2 regions of the Nostoc sp. LEGE 12454 genome follow, and region 1 is predicted to be linked to the other one. Evidence: predicted binding sites of a transcription regulator. Region 1 holds the regulator's gene; the other holds the start of a gene.

Region 1 (8,312 bases):
GTAAAAATTCCCAACCAGTGAGATAGTCATACAAATAGGGATTTTCCGGCAGATAGCCGATATGTTGCTTAACACTGCGATCGCCTATTGGCTTACCCAACAACGATCCGCGTCCAGAAGTGGGATGAATAATTCCCAGCAATAATTTTAAAAGGGTAGTTTTCCCAGCACCATTTGGCCCTAGCAATCCAAAGGTTTCGCCTTTGTAAACCGTTAAAGAACAGTTTTTGAGAGATACGACTTTTTGATTTAGCCAAAAACCAGTGCGATATACTTTTCGCAACTCAGAAGTTAGGACTACTGGTGGAATGTCTATCGTATTAAGTTGAGAATTAGAGTCATCTGCAACAGACTTCATCTCGGTTAAATCACTATTTATCAGCTTGGCATTAATTAAAAATTACCCGGTAGGCTGATAATAACCATCAACAACTCGTGTGTCAATTATCCGAAATGGGGGACTGGGGAAGAAGCAAGGGAGCAGGGGAGGCAGGGAAGCAGGGGAGCAGTACTCGGCTACGCTCAGTGACTAGGGAGCAGAGGAGCAGAGGAGGAGAAGAGAAGTTGTAGTAAGTTTTATTCCCTTTGCCCCTTTGCACCTCTGTTTCTTTTCAATGCCCAATCCCCAATGCCCAATTTGACTCCTTTTATAGAACTCCCTTAGAACTGGGAATTAAGCCAGCACGTCGGGGGTCAATTTCCACTGCCAGGCGTGTTGCTCTTGCAAAAGCTTTAAATGTCGCTTCAATGATGTGATGGGAATTAATGCCATCCAATTGTCGAATGTGCAGTGTCATTTGACTATGGTTCACCAGTGCCACAAAAAATTCTCGCACCAGTTGGGTGTCATAGGTTCCTACCCGGTGAGTAGGAATTTGCAAGCCATAGCTGAGGTGAGGCCGTCCAGAAAAGTCTAGCGCTACCTGAACTAAGGCTTCATCCAGTGGTGCAAGAAAATTACCAAAGCGGACAATACCTTTTCTGTCGCCTAGTGCTTGGTTAAAAGCTTGCCCTAAAGTAATGCCTACATCTTCGTTGGTGTGATGATCGTCAATTTCCCAGTCTCCCTTGGCTTGGACATCTATATCAATCAGCCCGTGCGAGGCAATTTGATGTAACATGTGATCCAAAAACGGAATACCTGTTGCTGCTGTGCAAGTTCCTCTACCATCCAGGTTGATGGTAACTTGCACATTAGTTTCACCAGTGGTGCGGTGAACAGTGGCAATCCGAGGGGTTTCAGTTAAGCGATCGTAGTTTGAATTAACTTGGCGATTGGTTGTTTGCATGGGGAATGAAAAGAGTTAGGAGTTATGAGTTAAGAGTTATAAATTTTTAACTTTTAACTCATAACTCTTAACTCCTAACTTTATCGTGTCACATTCCCATAATTTCATATCCTGCATCTACATATAGAATTTGTCCGGTAATCCCACTGGACAAATCACTACACAAGAAAGCCGCAGCGTTGCCCACTTCTAACTGAGTGACGGTGCGTCGTAGGGGAGCTACTTCTTCTACATGATGAATCATATCCAAAATCCCACCCACTGCTGAAGATGCCAAAGTACGGATGGGGCCTGCGGAGATGGCATTCACGCGGATATTTTGTGGTCCTAGTTCAGCAGCTAGGTAACGCACACTCATTTCTAACCCCGCTTTGGCAATTCCCATAACGTTGTAGTTGGGGATTGCCCTAACACCACCTAAATATGTCAGGGTGACGATACTACCTCCCTCTGTCATTAAAGGTTTGGCTGCACCACTTAACTGCACCAGCGAGTAGGTACTAATTTCTAAGGCGGTGTTGAAGCCAGAACGAGAGGTTTGGCTAAAATCTCCAGTTAAATCGTCTTTGCTGGCAAAGGCTAGACAATGGATGAGGATATCTAGCTTTCCCCATTGTTCGCGGATTGTCTCAAAGGTAGATTTTATTTGGTCTTCATCTTGGACATTACAAGGAAGAAATAAGCTGGGGTTAAGAGGTTCAACCAACTCCGCAACTTTTTTCTCCATCTTGCCGCGTTCATCCGGCAGGTAGGTAATACCCAGGTTTGCTCCGGCTTTGTGCAGTTGTTGGGCGATGCCCCAAGCGATCGAGCGGTTATTGGCAATACCTGTAACAAGGGCATTTTTTCCAGTCAGATTTAGCATATAAATTGTTAATGCGATCGATCATTAGGAGCATACTAGAATCCGAGGCACGTTTTGTCTTTGTTTTATACAGGGTTGACAAAAATGAATATTGCTAAGGGTGTTTGCTGTGACAAAAATCTTGATTTTTTATAAAGATATTCTCAAGATATCTTTATTTGTTCTTCAAAAAACCTTTTGAATATAGCTATTGGAACTACTTATCAACAATTAGTAGCTGAAAGGATCAACAATTATGTATCATTATAAACAAAGAGTTATGAAGAGATTAGTTTGAGTATAGGAAAGTACAGAAAGGTTGACGGTGCTTTATTCATTTTTCGGGTGTATTCTTAGGTAATCAGTTTTTGTTTTTCCGGCATTGGGTAGGGGAAGGGAGATGATCGTGACACAAGATAAAGCCCTAGCAAATGTTTTTCGTCAGATGGCGACCGGGGCGTTTCCGCCAGTTGTGGAAACGTTTGAACGCAATAAAACGATCTTTTTTCCTGGCGATCCTGCCGAACGAGTTTATTTTCTTTTGAAAGGTGCTGTTAAACTTTCCAGGGTGTACGAGGCAGGAGAGGAAATAACGGTAGCGTTGCTGCGGGAAAATAGTGTTTTTGGTGTATTGTCATTGCTGACAGGAAATAAGTCGGATCGGTTTTACCATGCGGTTGCATTTACGCCTGCGGAATTACTGTCGGCACCAATTGAACAGGTCGAGGTAGCACTCAAGGAAAATCCAGAATTATCAATGTTAATGCTGCGAGGTCTGTCTTCGCGAATTTTACAAACAGAGATGATGATTGAAACTCTCGCCCACCGAGATATGGGTTCTAGGTTGGTGAGTTTTTTGTTAATTCTTTGTCGGGATTTTGGCGTTCCTTGTGCAGATGGGATCACAATTGATTTGAAATTATCGCATCAAGCGATCGCAGAGGCAATTGGTTCAACTCGTGTTACCGTTACTAGGCTACTGGGAGATTTGCGTGAGAAAAAAATGATTTCTATCCACAAAAAGAAGATTACTGTGCATAAACCTGTTACCTTAAGTAGGCAGTTCACATAAAAACAATTGGAGAAAGGGGAATCGGCGCGTGTTCTATTTTGAAAAATGACACTAATAGCTAGAGGTAAATCTAAAATTGAATAATTTCAGCTATTGCCAATTTCCACTTCTTTCCAGACAATGCTTAAAAGTAGTAGGCTGTATCAGGAAGGATTTCGGTAGCTAAAGATGACCACCGGATACATCCTCATCGCAGCAATTTTGATTCTGGGAGGCGTAATTGCCACCGTGGGCGATCGCATCGGCACACGAGTTGGCAAAGCCCGCCTCTCACTTTTTAAGCTACGTCCGAAAAACACCGCCGTACTAGTAACAATTTTTACTGGTGGTTTGATTTCAGCATCAACTCTAGGGATTTTATTCGCTGCCGACGAAGGCTTGCGAAAAGGAGTCTTTGAGTTAGAGGATATTCAAACAGACCTCAGACAGAAGCGGGAACAGCTAAAAACCGCAGAAACCCAGAAAAGTCAGGTAGAGGGTGAACTAAACCAAGCAAGAATTGCCCAAGCAAAAGCACAACAAGACTTGCAGGCAATTAATCAATCCTTACAGGCGGCAAATGCCAAACAGAGGGAAACGCAAGCCCAGTTGAACCGCACAATTAGTCAACAAGCCCAAACCCAAACTCAACTCCAACGCACTCAAGGTCAGCTAGATCGGGTGGTAACTCAATACCAAAAAGCCATAGCTGAATTGCAAAGCGTTTACGACCAGAGAAAGGAACTACAGGCGGCAGTTGAACTACTGAAAACAGAACGTCAAAGACTGTATGCGGAAGCGAAAAAAGCCATTGACGAAGCTAAAACAGCAATTGAAAAACGCGATCGCGAACTTGCTAACCGTCAAGAAGGCATAGAAGCGCGCGATCAAAAAATTGCCCAACTGGATCAACTAATTCAAAAACGTAATGTAGAAGTTGCAACACGAGAGCAAGTGATTGCCAAACGGGAATCGCGCCTCAAAGAATTGGAAGCACAACAGGAGGAACTAGAACAGGAAGTTGCCAGGCTGGAAAAATATTATCAGTCCTACCGCGACCTGCGTTTGGGTAAGCTGGCCTTAGTTCGCGGTCAAGTTCTGTCCGCTGCTGTAATTCGTGTTACTCAACCTGCCGCTGCTCGTCAGGCAGTGATACAACTTTTACAAGAAGCCAATCGCAACGCCAACCTCGAATTAAGCGAGCCTGGTGCAAATCCGGCAAATTTAGAGCTGCTGCGCGTGACCGAGGATAGGGTCGATCAATTGAGCAAGCAGATTGGCGATGGTAAAGAATACGTCGTGCGAATTTTCTCTGCTGGTAATTACGTTAGGGGAGAAAAGCAGATAGAATTTTTCGCGGATACAGCCCAGAATCAACTGGTTTTTTCCGGAGGCGCGGTGTTAGCCACAACTACTGCTGATTCCAAAACCATGACATCTTATCAGTTACAGCAGCGGCTAGAAATACTGATTTCTGCTTCCCAATTTCGTGCCCGTAATGCCGGAATTGTCGAAAATGTGCAAGTAGAGGGGACTTTTCTGCGCTTTGTCAGCCAATTAAGACAGTATAATCAACTTTTAGAGATCAAAGCGATCGCAGCAGAGGATACTTATACAGCCGGGCCATTGAGAGTAAAATTGGTGGCAATAGTTAACGGAAAAATTATTTTTAGTACTTAAAAAATTATTTGCACACTGTTATTAGTAAGATTTAAACATATTGAACAGCAGCCAAAATAGTTGCTGTAGCTGCATTTTTTATTTAGCAGATACTATGCGAACATTTTTAATTTTTAATTAATTATGAATTTCCGTGAATTTTCACCAACGCAACCAGTCATCTTGGGGTTTGATCCAGGTCGAGATAAGTGTGGTTTAGGGGTGATGGGACTGGATCGGCAACTGTATTATCATCAAGTCGTGTTAGCAAAAGAGGCGATCGCTAGCATTGAGACACTCCGCCAAAGGTTTCCGATCTCTTTGATGGTCATGGGCGACCAAACTACAGCCAAACAGTGGAGACAGAGATTATATCAAGAATTGACAGAACCGTTGAGTATTATTTTAGTGGATGAGCGCTACACAACCTTAGAAGCACGCGATCGCTATTGGCAAATGTTCCCGCCTAAAGGGCTAATCAAGCTATTGCCACAGGGTCTACGACAGCCTCCAAGACCCATAGATGACATTGTTGCCATCCTTTTAATCGAAAGATACTTAAATCGCCTCACTGAATCAGCAACCAGCCAATTTTAGATTTTAGACTTCGGCATGAGCACTCAGTCGAACACTTTTTTCTTCAATCCAGAATCCAAAATTGAATAACTCCAAACTTTTAAAGTTCCGCCCGAATCGTAAAAGCATAGTCTCCTCCAGGCTCTAGCTGGTAATCTTGTTGCTCTAAGAATCGACCCAGAGGTTCTTTGATTAAGGCGCGACCTTGGGATGGCTTGACGGCAAGTTCTCCCCGACGAAAATGCCACTGGAAATGCCACTCAAACTCACCCGCACTCACTTCACCCTCAAGGAAGCCATGTTGCCAGGATTGGCGGGTAATTCTGACATGGGCAATGGTTTCTGGCAGACGTTTTGCACTCACAATGCTTTATGTCAAGTGTGGAATAGCAGCCGATGATGTAGGCTACTTATTTTATTTACCAAACATATCTCAATTAGACAAACTGACAAAGTGGGTATTTGTAGTTAACTAGGTTGTGTTTATGAGTAAGATGACTTCAGGATGCTGAAGTCGCGCCACCGATAGCGTAAGCAAGCTATGCGTAGCGTCTCCTAGAGAAGCGTTAGCGAGTTTTACTTCGAGGGTCATAGTTCGTCATAGAGATTGGAAAATAAATCAAAAGATAAATACTAATTTTTTCGTTGCTTCTAGCGATCGCATTCCAACTACTGGTACATTTCAGAAATCGTTCCTACTCGCAATGTGAAGCAGTCTCTAGCGTAAATACCCAAATTAGCAGTGTCTAACACTTTTATCATAATTGTGTCGCTGAAAGTCTTTGTTAGGAACCCGCAGTATATTTATGCCGCAAGATAGCTGTTTTTTGAATCTATATGTACTTCAAATGTTGGGCAAAAGTATCTGAAGCATACAATAAATTAAAAACTACAGATAAGAAGATTTCGTAAATTACGCATATACGCTTGTACGATCCGGTAGTGCTATAAGAACAACTACGTCGAACAGCAATGCCTAGAAAAACAGGGGAATGTCTGGCGGAGTCTTCAGAAGAAACTAAACAAGCGGTTTTTGATAAGTTAGTAATACTAAGTGCATTCTCATAAATAACTTTATATAGTTTAGTATTTTTTTGATTTTGCTATTTAAATAATTTGTCAATAATGATTTAGGTATAACTATTATTTGTTACTATTTCTGTCATGCTCAATTCCCTAACTCAAGTAAGATGTGCGCTCACTCTTAAAATTGATATTATATTTTCTAAATGTAAATTTCAGTTTACGTAATGAGGTAAGTAATGGCAATTAAATTGAAAGTTCCAGATATTAAAGGTGATGAGTGCGCCAAGAAAATAACTAAAACTATTCTGACTATGGAATCTGATGCCAAAGTAGATGTAAACGTTGATGCTAAAACTGTAACTGTAGATGCTGCGGCTTCTGAAGAGTCAATTAAACAGATGGTTCAATCTGCTGGTTATACTATTGAGGGCTATTAATTAAACTTCTAAATTTTCTAAAAATTTAGAGGCAATAATTTAGCCAGCATAATTGTCTAATGATATTTACGTCCGTTTGACGGGCGTAAATCTTAATATATTACTCTAGTCGTTCGCAACTATTCCTCGTATGCTAACATAGCAAACGGCTCTAAATATTGGTAATCATCAATAATAATTAAATTCACCAAGACCACAATCAAATATGACTTTCAAAAAATTAAATATTAAATCTCATATTAATAATTATTAGGTCGAAATTACAGAATATTTTAAAAGTTCTTTAGTCGGTAACAAAACGTTTTAGATCCCCTTGAGTTCCCCTTTTTAAGGGGAACTCTGATTCCGGTTTCCCCCTTTTTAAGGGGGGTTAGGGGGATCTAGAAGTGCCTAAAATTACAGATGACCACTTTTAAAACATTTTTTTAGAGTAAATGAGGGTTGTCTGTCAAATAACGTGGTATTTTCACATTTAGCAGGAAGAAAAATTAAATTCACTTATCCTCAAGTCTAAGTACTAGGGAGGATTTATGATGAATAACTAACTGATAGATAATTGGGGCAGAAAGCTATAGCTAGAATCATGGAAACTAAACAGCTAGGAAAAACTGGTATCTTTGTGAGTGCGATTGGTTTGGGTGGTATGCCCATGTCAATTGCTAATCGTCCTCCTGAATCGGAATCAATCCAAGTTATTCATCGTGCCTTGGATTTGGGTATTACATTTATTGACACTGCCGATTCTTACTGCAAAGATGAGTCCGATAAGCACCACAATGAGCAGCTAATTCACAAAGCAATTAGTAGTTACAAAGGCGATGTTAGCCAAGTGATTGTAGCCACTAAGGGCGGGTTGATGCGTCCCAATGGCAACTGGACAAGCAACGGCAATCCAGAACATTTGCGCCAAACAATTCGAGCCAGTTTTGAGGCTTTGGGCGGTACTAAACCCATCGATGTTTGGCAATATCATTCTCCCGATACTAATTACACTATTGAAGAATCCCTTGCAGCAGTTAAAGAAGCAGTAGAGGCTGGTTTGATTCGGTTTGTGGGAGTTTCTAACTTTTCCGTTGAACAAATTAAACGGGCGCGGGATGTGGTGGATATTGTCTCGGTGCAGAATCAATACAGCCCTTGGCAACGACAGCCAGAAAATGATGGCGTATTAAAATATTGCGAACAGCAAGGATTGACCTTTTTACCTTGGAGTCCCTTTGGTGGTAGGCGTCGCCATCAGGATTTGCAGGATATTTCTGCGATCGCTAAATTAGCTAAAGAAAAAGGCGTGTCGGTGTATAATATCGTTCTAGCGTGGTTGCGTTCCAAGTCGCCCGCTATTTTGCCTATTCCTGGTGCTAGCAAGGTTTCCAGTATTGAAGATTCAACACGTGCTATCAACGTGAAACTATCTGACGAAGAAGTGCAAA
Region 2 (8,312 bases), on a different contig from region 1:
AACTCTTCGGCATTGGCTTGTAAAAGTTGCGGCAATTCTCCTGGAATTTGGGATAGTAGTTCATTTGCTTTACGCAAATAAGCTGGTGATAAATCTGTGCCAAACAGGGATGCTTGCGGCAATGCTGCCCGAATTAACTTTAGAGTCCGCCCAGTTCCACAAGCTACATCCAAAATACGGGTTTGCCGTGGTGCAACCGAATCAATTGCTTTCAGTCCTTGCTTGAGGGGAGCGAGAATCCGCCGTCGCATTGGATCGGCTGCCCCACCAAAAAGAATTTCTACTTGTAAGTCATATAAATTAGCTGACAAGTCACTCAAGTAGCCATTGCTTTGGTGATGGAAGTTCTGCACGTAGTAGCTGGGATAACCATCTGTATGAATTTCGGGCGAAAAATCTTGGTAATTCTGTTGTTGAACCCGGTCCCAGGTTTGAGGTAAATCTAGACATACCAAGGGATAGTAGCGGAAAAAGTCATCCCAAGGGTTGTCAAACAACAAACTTTCCGGGTACACACCTTTTTGAGCATCTTGCCAGTCTGTTTCCAGCAACTGATTCAATCTCTGTTGAAGTTTGAGTAAAAGCTGATTCGGGATGGGTCTGGTCTTTTGTTCAAGTGTCGGATACACCAGGTTCCTCAACTGTGAACTTAATATTTTGTGAGCCAGACCAAAGTAATTTTTGCTCTGCTGAAAGGTTTGATAAGTCAGCTTAGTTAAACTCTCAGGCATAAAAATAGCTAAAGTTTTGATACTTCTATGTAAATAATTGTAACGAAAAAATTATTGACTGTTGGAAAGGTAAAGGTTCTCAGGTGAGACAAATCTGAAGCCAGATGATTTTAGCCATCAAAAGTAGATTAGGAAAGATTTTTCGAGCTTTGGGGAAAAATACCTAATATTGTCAGCAAACGCAAATATAAACTTTTCTAAAAAGTAGCTTATGTTACAGAATTTTCGCTATAGTAGTTTATAGACGAACCAAAAATTATATATTCACAAATAGAGAGGACTATGATTATGTCTATCGCAGATAAATCTCGTGCATTAATGGTGCGCGAACACCAACAAGTCAAGAATCGCCAACAATCAATGCTGATGCGTGCGGCACAAGAACTTGGTCTTCCTGAAGAAGTATCTCACTACTGGAATCCGATTCAAGGGAAAGTAGATGCTAGCAGCCGGATGATTTATGGCCCCAGCCACGCTTCCATGAGCTAAGTTTCAGGAGTCATAAGTTGGATTTTTTGATTGAATGTCTCAACTGACAAGTCTGGAAAAAAAAGCCACCCTTTACTTTAGGGTGGCAAGAATTATTACTTTTTAGTTAAATACGACTCTCATTAAGCATCGTAGTAGAGGTAAAACTCGTAGGGATGAGGACGTAGCTGCAACTGTTTGACTTCGTTACCTAGCTTGTAGTCAATCCAATTTTCGATAAAGTCTTCCGTGAAGACGCCTGATTCAGTCAAAAAGGCGTGATCTTTTTCTAGTGCTTGCAACGCCAACTCTAAAGAACCTGGAGTTGAAGGAACCTTTGCCAGTTCTTCTGGAGAGAGTTCATAGATATTCTTATCTAAGGGTTCACCAGGATGGATTTTGTTCTTGATGCCATCGAGACCAGCACAAAGCATTGCAGCAAATGCCAAATAGGGGTTAGAAGTAGCATCTGGACAACGGAATTCCAAACGTTTGGCTTTGGGGTTAGTACCAGATAAAGGAATACGGATAGAAGCAGAACGGTTCCCTTGGGAGTAAGCCAAGTTAACAGGAGCTTCATAACCAGGTACTAGGCGCTTGTATGAGTTGGTGCTAGGGTTGGTGATTGCCAACAGCGCTGGTGCGTGTTTGAGAAGACCACCAATGTAGTACAATCCCATATCGCTCAAACCAGCATACTTATCACCTGCAAACAGAGGTTGGCCATCTTTCCAGATGGACTGGTGACAGTGCATTCCCGAACCGTTATCGCCAAAAATTGGTTTTGGCATGAAGGTGACGGTTTTGCCGTATTTCTTGGCAACGTTCTTGATGACATATTTGTAAATCATCAACCAGTCAGCCGCTTCGATCAACTTACCAAAACGGAAACCTAGTTCGCACTGACCACCAGTAGCAACTTCGTGGTGATGCTTTTCAATGGGCACACCTAATTGTGCCATCGTCAACAGCATCTCTGTACGGATATCTTGGAAAGAATCCGTCGGTGAAACTGGGAAGTAACCTTCTTTGAAGCGTGGTTTGTAGCCCAAGTTAGGTTTTTCATCTGTACCGACTTTACCGGAATTCCAAGCACCTTCTTGGGAGTCTAAGAAGTAGTAGCCTTCGTTGGCGGTTTGGGCAAATCTAGCATTGTCAAAGATAAAGAACTCAGCTTCAGGGCCAAAGAAAGCTGTGTCACCAAGACCAGTAGAAACCAAGTAATCTACTGCTTTTTGGGCGATAACGCGTGGGCAACGGTTGTACCATTCACCCGTGCGGGGTTCTTTGATACTACAAATTATACTTAGTGTTGGCACTTCCATGAAGGGGTCGATCCAAGCAGTGTTGGGGTCGAGTACCATCGTCATGTCCGATTCGTTGATCGCTTTCCAACCCCGGATGCTGGAACCGTCAAACGGTACGCCATCAGTGAATGCAGTCTCATCGATTTGGTTCTGGTACAGTGTGAGGTGCTGCCAAGTCCCTACTGTATCGATGAATTTGAGATCGATCAGCTGAATTTGTTGGTCTCGGATCAATTCCAAGACTTCTTGTGGTGTTGTCATTGTTACTCCTTCTCTACCAATTTCCTAAAGTAAACCAGAATCTTACATTGCATCCTAACCCTGCCGATCTCAATCAGGCCGTGACACACCAGAAATATCTTAAATACTAGACATTAGCTGATTTTGTAGCTTGTACTACAGATATCTGGATTATCAGGTTATATTAACCTTTCGGCGATCATCTGTACAAAACTGGAAAGTTCATCATATAGGGGTCAACTTTGACATAAAATCCTTATGTAGTGGATAGATTGTTTTTGTGCCGAATCTATTTTTAATAGCACAAAACTTTACTGGTGCATAAGTGCAGCCAAATAAATATCAAACCATAAATAGCAATGATTGGGAGAAGAAGGAATGCGCGATGCAGTAACAAGTTTAATTAAGAATTATGACCTAGCTGGTCGATATTTTGACCGGAATGCGATCGATAGCCTAAAGTCTTACTTTGATAGTGGTACAGCAAGAGTACAAGCGGCGGCGGCAATTAATTCTAATGCGGCTGCACTTGTCAAGCAAGCTGGTTTGCAGTTATTTGAAGAACTGCCAGAATTGATTCGCCCTGGTGGAAATGCTTATACAACTCGTCGTTATGCAGCTTGTCTGCGCGATATGGACTACTATCTGCGCTACGCCACTTATGCGCTGGTTGCTGGGAACACCAATGTATTGGATGAGCGAGTGCTGCAAGGGCTGCGGGAAACTTACAATTCTTTAGGAGTGCCTATTGGGCCTACAGTTCGCGGTATCCAGATTCTCAAGGATCTAATTAAGGGGCAAGTAGCAGCAGCAGGTGTGGTTAATACTGCTTTTGTAGATGAACCATTCGATCACATCACACGTGAGTTGAGCGAAATAGATATTTAGCATCTAGCTCTGGCAATCAGAAATCGTGGAACTATACAAACAAAGTTCCTGTAATCTTAAGTGGACTTAGATATCGCACTTTGGCTTGATTGGCAAGGTGCGTTTACTTTTATTAATACAAAAAAATTTTGTTTGACAAATTAATTAGTAGTACTTAAATAATTTTATACCTGCTTTTATGATATTTATTATTGATATAAATAATTTTGGGCTAATAGTTCTATGAGTATTAACGATTTAGAATTTCTGCATGGTGCGGCTTTTCTTCGACTCCTCAAAGGAACATCTTATATTTCTATTAGTTATTTATTTGAATTTGCGATCGCGCCTCTGTAAAATAACTTTGCTAGATTAAAGCTGTGTTTTTGGAGCTATATTTCGACTAATGCCAGCCAGAGACATCTACCACACCGCAGTCATTAAAGCACTTATTGCAGATGGTTGGACAATAACCAACAATCCCTTATACCTGGCATACGGGGGTAGAGAACTTTACGTAGATATTGGAGCAGAAAGAGTTACCATTGCTGCTGAGAGAGACGATCAAAAAATAGCTGTTGAAATCAAAAGTTTTCTGAGTCCTTCTCCCGTGAATGACCTCCAGGAAGCTGTAGGACAGTATGAAGTTTATCGTAGCGTGCTTAAAGAACTACAACCAAAACGCCAACTTTATTTAGCAGTTCCCAAGCGGGTTTACGAAGGTATATTTTCCGAACGCTTTGGTCAGCTAATTCTTAATAGTATAGGAATAAACCTAATTGTCTTTGACGAGCAACTAGAAAGGATTATCAGATGGATAAGCTAGCTCGGTATCGTGAAATTATTCGTCAGTTGATATTTGACTATGCTAGTCACAAGCCTGCTAACGGTCAAATAGAGACAGAAGCAGTCATTGATTTGGAGCGAGACCACTACGAAGTGTTACACATTGGCTGGGATGGAGTGCGCCGCGTACATGGTTCGGTGGTACATATAGATATTATTAATGATAAAGTGTGGATTCAATATGATGGGACTTCCCAGCCAGTTGCAGAGGCATTATTAGAAGCGGGTATTTTGCGCGAAGATATTGTCTTGGGTTTCCATCCTGCTGAACTACGGCAATACACCGATTTTGCTGTATCTTAATTATCTGAATATTATGTATTTGCAAAGAATAATACATTTAAGTAGCGAGATCGCTCATAGATTAAACGCATTAGCTTCTGTTATCTGAACTAGAACCTCTATAAGCCACAATAGAAGTTGCCGATACTTGAGGCGCTGATGATGGAAGAATTATTAACCCTGAAAGACTTACTTGTTAAGGGCGATGTTCAAGGAGCATTAATTATAGTTGAAGAATTAGAGGAAATGAGCCGAAATGACATAATTAAGACGATTCGTAGCTATGCAGTGATTCTGTTGTTGCATTTGATTAAACAACAAGCTGAAAGCCGCACAACTCGTTCTTGGGAAGTCTCAATTCGGAATTCGGTTCTGGAAATTCAACGGGAAAATAAGCGGCGTAAAGCTGGAGGCTATTATCTCACGCCAGAAGAATTGTTAGAAATCTTAGCAGAAGCTTATTTAAATGCCAGTAATGAAGCTTCCCTAGAAGTAGAAGAAGGTCGTTATGAAGTCCAAGAATTAGAAAAGCTGGTTAACCGGGAAGAAATTATCAATCGTGCTTTGGCTTTAATCTTACCAGGAGAGTCTAGTTAATTGGCTAAACAGCGACTCGACACACTATTAGTAGAATTAAATTTATGTTCTTCTCGCGCCTTAGCACAGCGGCTAATTCAGGCGGGGGAAGTTACTGTTAATCAGCAGTTAGTTGATAAACCTGGTACTGAAGTTGATATTTCGGCTCAAATAAATATTAAAAAGCGATCGCCTTTTGTTTCTAGAGGCGGTGAAAAACTCTCCAAAGCTTTGTCAGTATTTGCCATTCCTGTAGTAGAGCGCATTTGTTTAGATGGTGGGATTTCTACTGGTGGTTTTACTGATTGTCTTTTGCAAGCTGGAGCAAAACAAGTTTACGGTATTGATGTCGGTTACGGACAAGTTGACTGGCGGTTGCGAAACGATCCGCGGGTGATTTTGCGGGAACGCACCAATTTACGCCAACTACGACCGGATGAATTATATGGCGAAAATGACGCGATTCCTGATTTGGCGGTGGTGGATGTATCGTTTATTTCTTTAACTAAGATTTTGCCTGCTTTGTGGCAATTAACTCAAGCTAACCGAGAAGCTGTGTTGTTAGTCAAGCCACAGTTTGAAGTTGGCAGATCCCGTGTGGGTAAAAAAGGTGTTGTACGCGATCCAAACGACCAAGCTGATGCCATTTTCCAGGTGTTGCAAGCTGCCCACGAATTAGGATGGAAATACAAAGGCTTAACTTGGTCGCCGATCGTTGGCCCGGCTGGGAATATCGAATATCTTTTGTGGTTGGCAATGGAAAGTGAAACACCACCACTTGATTTAGAGGCAATTAAGCAAATAACGCAATCAGCAACAACTGATTTACGCAAGAGTTAAAGAAGAATGCAGAATTCAGAATCAATTAGTGGGGGACTTTAACCCACGTAATCATCTCCACTCGGACTCCAATTCATACTGAATTCTGACTCCTGACTCCTGAATTCTTGCTTATTAAAGGTCGTAGATTAGACATTCTACGGAATCTGGATGGCGATCGCAGTAATTTTCCAAAGAGGTTTTCTTGGATTTTGCTTGGTGTTGATGAGATTTTTCGGCTTGCAATTCTTCTACAATGTCCCAGGCTACAGCACAACCAGCAGAATTGCTGCCATCTAGATCGCAAGTTGTCCGGGCTTCAGTAATGGCATTAGTAATGGCTTCTTCAAGAGTTGCCGCCCCAGCAATTTCAAATTTTAGGGTAGTTGTCATGATACTTTCACCTTTAATTTACAGACAGAGTTATTAGCTGCGAGCTTTTAATGACCTCAATCAGCTCGCATTTCTAGTTTAGATAGGCTTCCCACAAGAGGTAGTGGTAAACACCGCCATCTTTTTCGCAAAATTGAGTGGGATTACCCTCTTGTCATTTTTTGATTAAAAAAGGTACGGGAATTCCACTAGTTGCGATCGCAAGCAGAGGTGGTCATGTTCTCAATCTTGCATCCCAAATTGAGAATGTCAGTTAATTGTCAGAAGACTTTGATAGAAGTTGATAAACGCTTATAAACGGTAACAAAAAGATAGCAGTTTTTAATTATTCTCAATACTTTATGTTTAACTCTTGTCGCAAACGATACAGTATTGTATTTTGATCGACTTGAGAGAGAATTTCTTGAATGACGCTGCTAGCACCTAATTGTCCCCAAGTGCAGCCTTTTTCGAGATAGACTTGAGCAGCTTTGCCAACGGAATATGCGCCATAACCTGCGATACCAGCTTGAGCGATCGCACTGCTAGCAAAAGCAGTAATATTGCTGGGATTGTCACCACTGGCGATTGCAGCCGTACTTTTACCTAAACCCAAAACAAAACTACTACCTAACTCTCCAAGTAGCAAGCCGCCAGAACTAAATAAAATCGTTTTTAAAATTTTCCCGGCTTCATAGCTAGTCATCGGCAAACCATACAATCTAGCGAGAGCGCGAATTAAAGCTAAATCAGCAACAGTTCCGCCAAGGATATCTAAGAAGGCGATGGGATTGAGCATTACTGCTAAAGCTTTGTATTTGGTAAATTGCCAAATAATTTCTTCGGCTTCCTTTTCGCGTAAATCGATGGTTTTTTGAGCGATCGCGGCTTCTGCATCCCGTGCTTGGATCAGTGCATTTAAAGCCAGAAGCGATCGCCCTTCCCGATTCAGAATATTCAGAATTATCTCTTTGAGTTCGTCTACTTGCGGTGGTGGTGTTTCCCATTCATAAGTGACACGCCCATCAGGCCATTCAACGCGGACTTCCATTGCTGCTGGTTCCGCTGCCACCATCACAATTTCATCAGGTAGTAGAGGCTTTGCTTCAGGATGCCCTGCACCCAGTTGTTGTAAATTTTGGTAAATTGCTCCTTGGTCTGTATCTGGGTAGAGGTCTATTTTGTTAAACACTAAAATCAGGGGTTTTTGCGATCGCCTTAATTGCAGCAGCGCTTGATACTCAGTGCGCGTGATGTCACCAGACACGACAAACAAAATCAAATCCGCCTGATGTACTACTTCTCGTGCCATATCCGCCCGTGACTCCCCCTCAATTTCATCTAATCCAGGGGTATCAATTAACTCTACTAGTACCTTCTCACTGGGCTGCCAGCGCACGGACCTGGGCCATTGGGTGACACCATTCAGGGGCCCAGTTTGCAAAATCTTGTCTCCCAACAAGGCATTTAAAACTGCTGACTTTCCTCGACTCACCAAACCAAAGACGGCAATTCTAATGACGTTTGAATCCAGCTTGTTGAGTGTGGCATTCAAAGCTTCCAATTCTGGTTTCATCAAACCTACTAATTCTGGGTTAGATGATAACTGTCCTGACTTGCGAAGATATCCATACCAAGAAAGCGCTTGTCTGAGACTGGCGCGGGCACGATTTAAGTGAGTTTCTTGCAGATTACGATAAACCGACATAATATCAACACTTTCAGCCTTCACTCTCTCTAAAATGCTCATCCAATGCTCAAAACACTTACTTTCAGCATTCGATTGTAAATAATAGGTATGAAT

The links. The regulator NtcA, encoded in region 1, controls nitrogen genes in cyanobacteria. The targets are predictions, from matches to a motif close to TNTGTANNNNNNNNTACANA.
Region 2: the regulator NtcA is predicted to act here: its motif matches at 2,890-2,909, upstream of glnA (type I glutamate--ammonia ligase).

Annotation. Positions count from the first base shown of each region.
Region 1 covers NZ_JBWQXL010000008.1:189,701-198,012, forward strand. The annotation lists gene AC1F2U_RS11600 (ABC transporter ATP-binding protein) at 1-358, opposite strand, end outside; gene hisB (imidazoleglycerol-phosphate dehydratase HisB) at 648-1,289, opposite strand; gene fabI (enoyl-ACP reductase FabI) at 1,378-2,154, opposite strand; gene ntcA (global nitrogen regulator NtcA) at 2,534-3,205, shown strand; gene AC1F2U_RS11620 (DUF3084 domain-containing protein) at 3,374-4,864, shown strand; gene AC1F2U_RS11625 (RuvC family protein) at 4,988-5,440, shown strand; gene AC1F2U_RS11630 (DUF3146 family protein) at 5,520-5,783, opposite strand; gene AC1F2U_RS11635 (heavy-metal-associated domain-containing protein) at 6,682-6,882, shown strand; gene AC1F2U_RS11640 (aldo/keto reductase) at 7,466-8,312, shown strand, end outside.
Region 2 covers NZ_JBWQXL010000033.1:16,389-24,700, forward strand. The annotation lists gene AC1F2U_RS25445 (class I SAM-dependent methyltransferase) at 1-731, opposite strand, end outside; gene gifA (glutamine synthetase inactivation factor IF7A) at 1,020-1,220, shown strand; gene glnA (type I glutamate--ammonia ligase) at 1,343-2,767, opposite strand; gene apcB (allophycocyanin subunit beta) at 3,125-3,634, shown strand; gene AC1F2U_RS25465 (element excision factor XisH family protein) at 4,020-4,439, shown strand; gene AC1F2U_RS25470 (XisI protein) at 4,427-4,762, shown strand; gene AC1F2U_RS25475 (DUF29 family protein) at 4,904-5,338, shown strand; gene AC1F2U_RS25480 (TlyA family RNA methyltransferase) at 5,339-6,157, shown strand; gene AC1F2U_RS25485 (Calvin cycle protein CP12) at 6,272-6,529, opposite strand; gene AC1F2U_RS25490 (DUF697 domain-containing protein) at 6,861-8,258, opposite strand.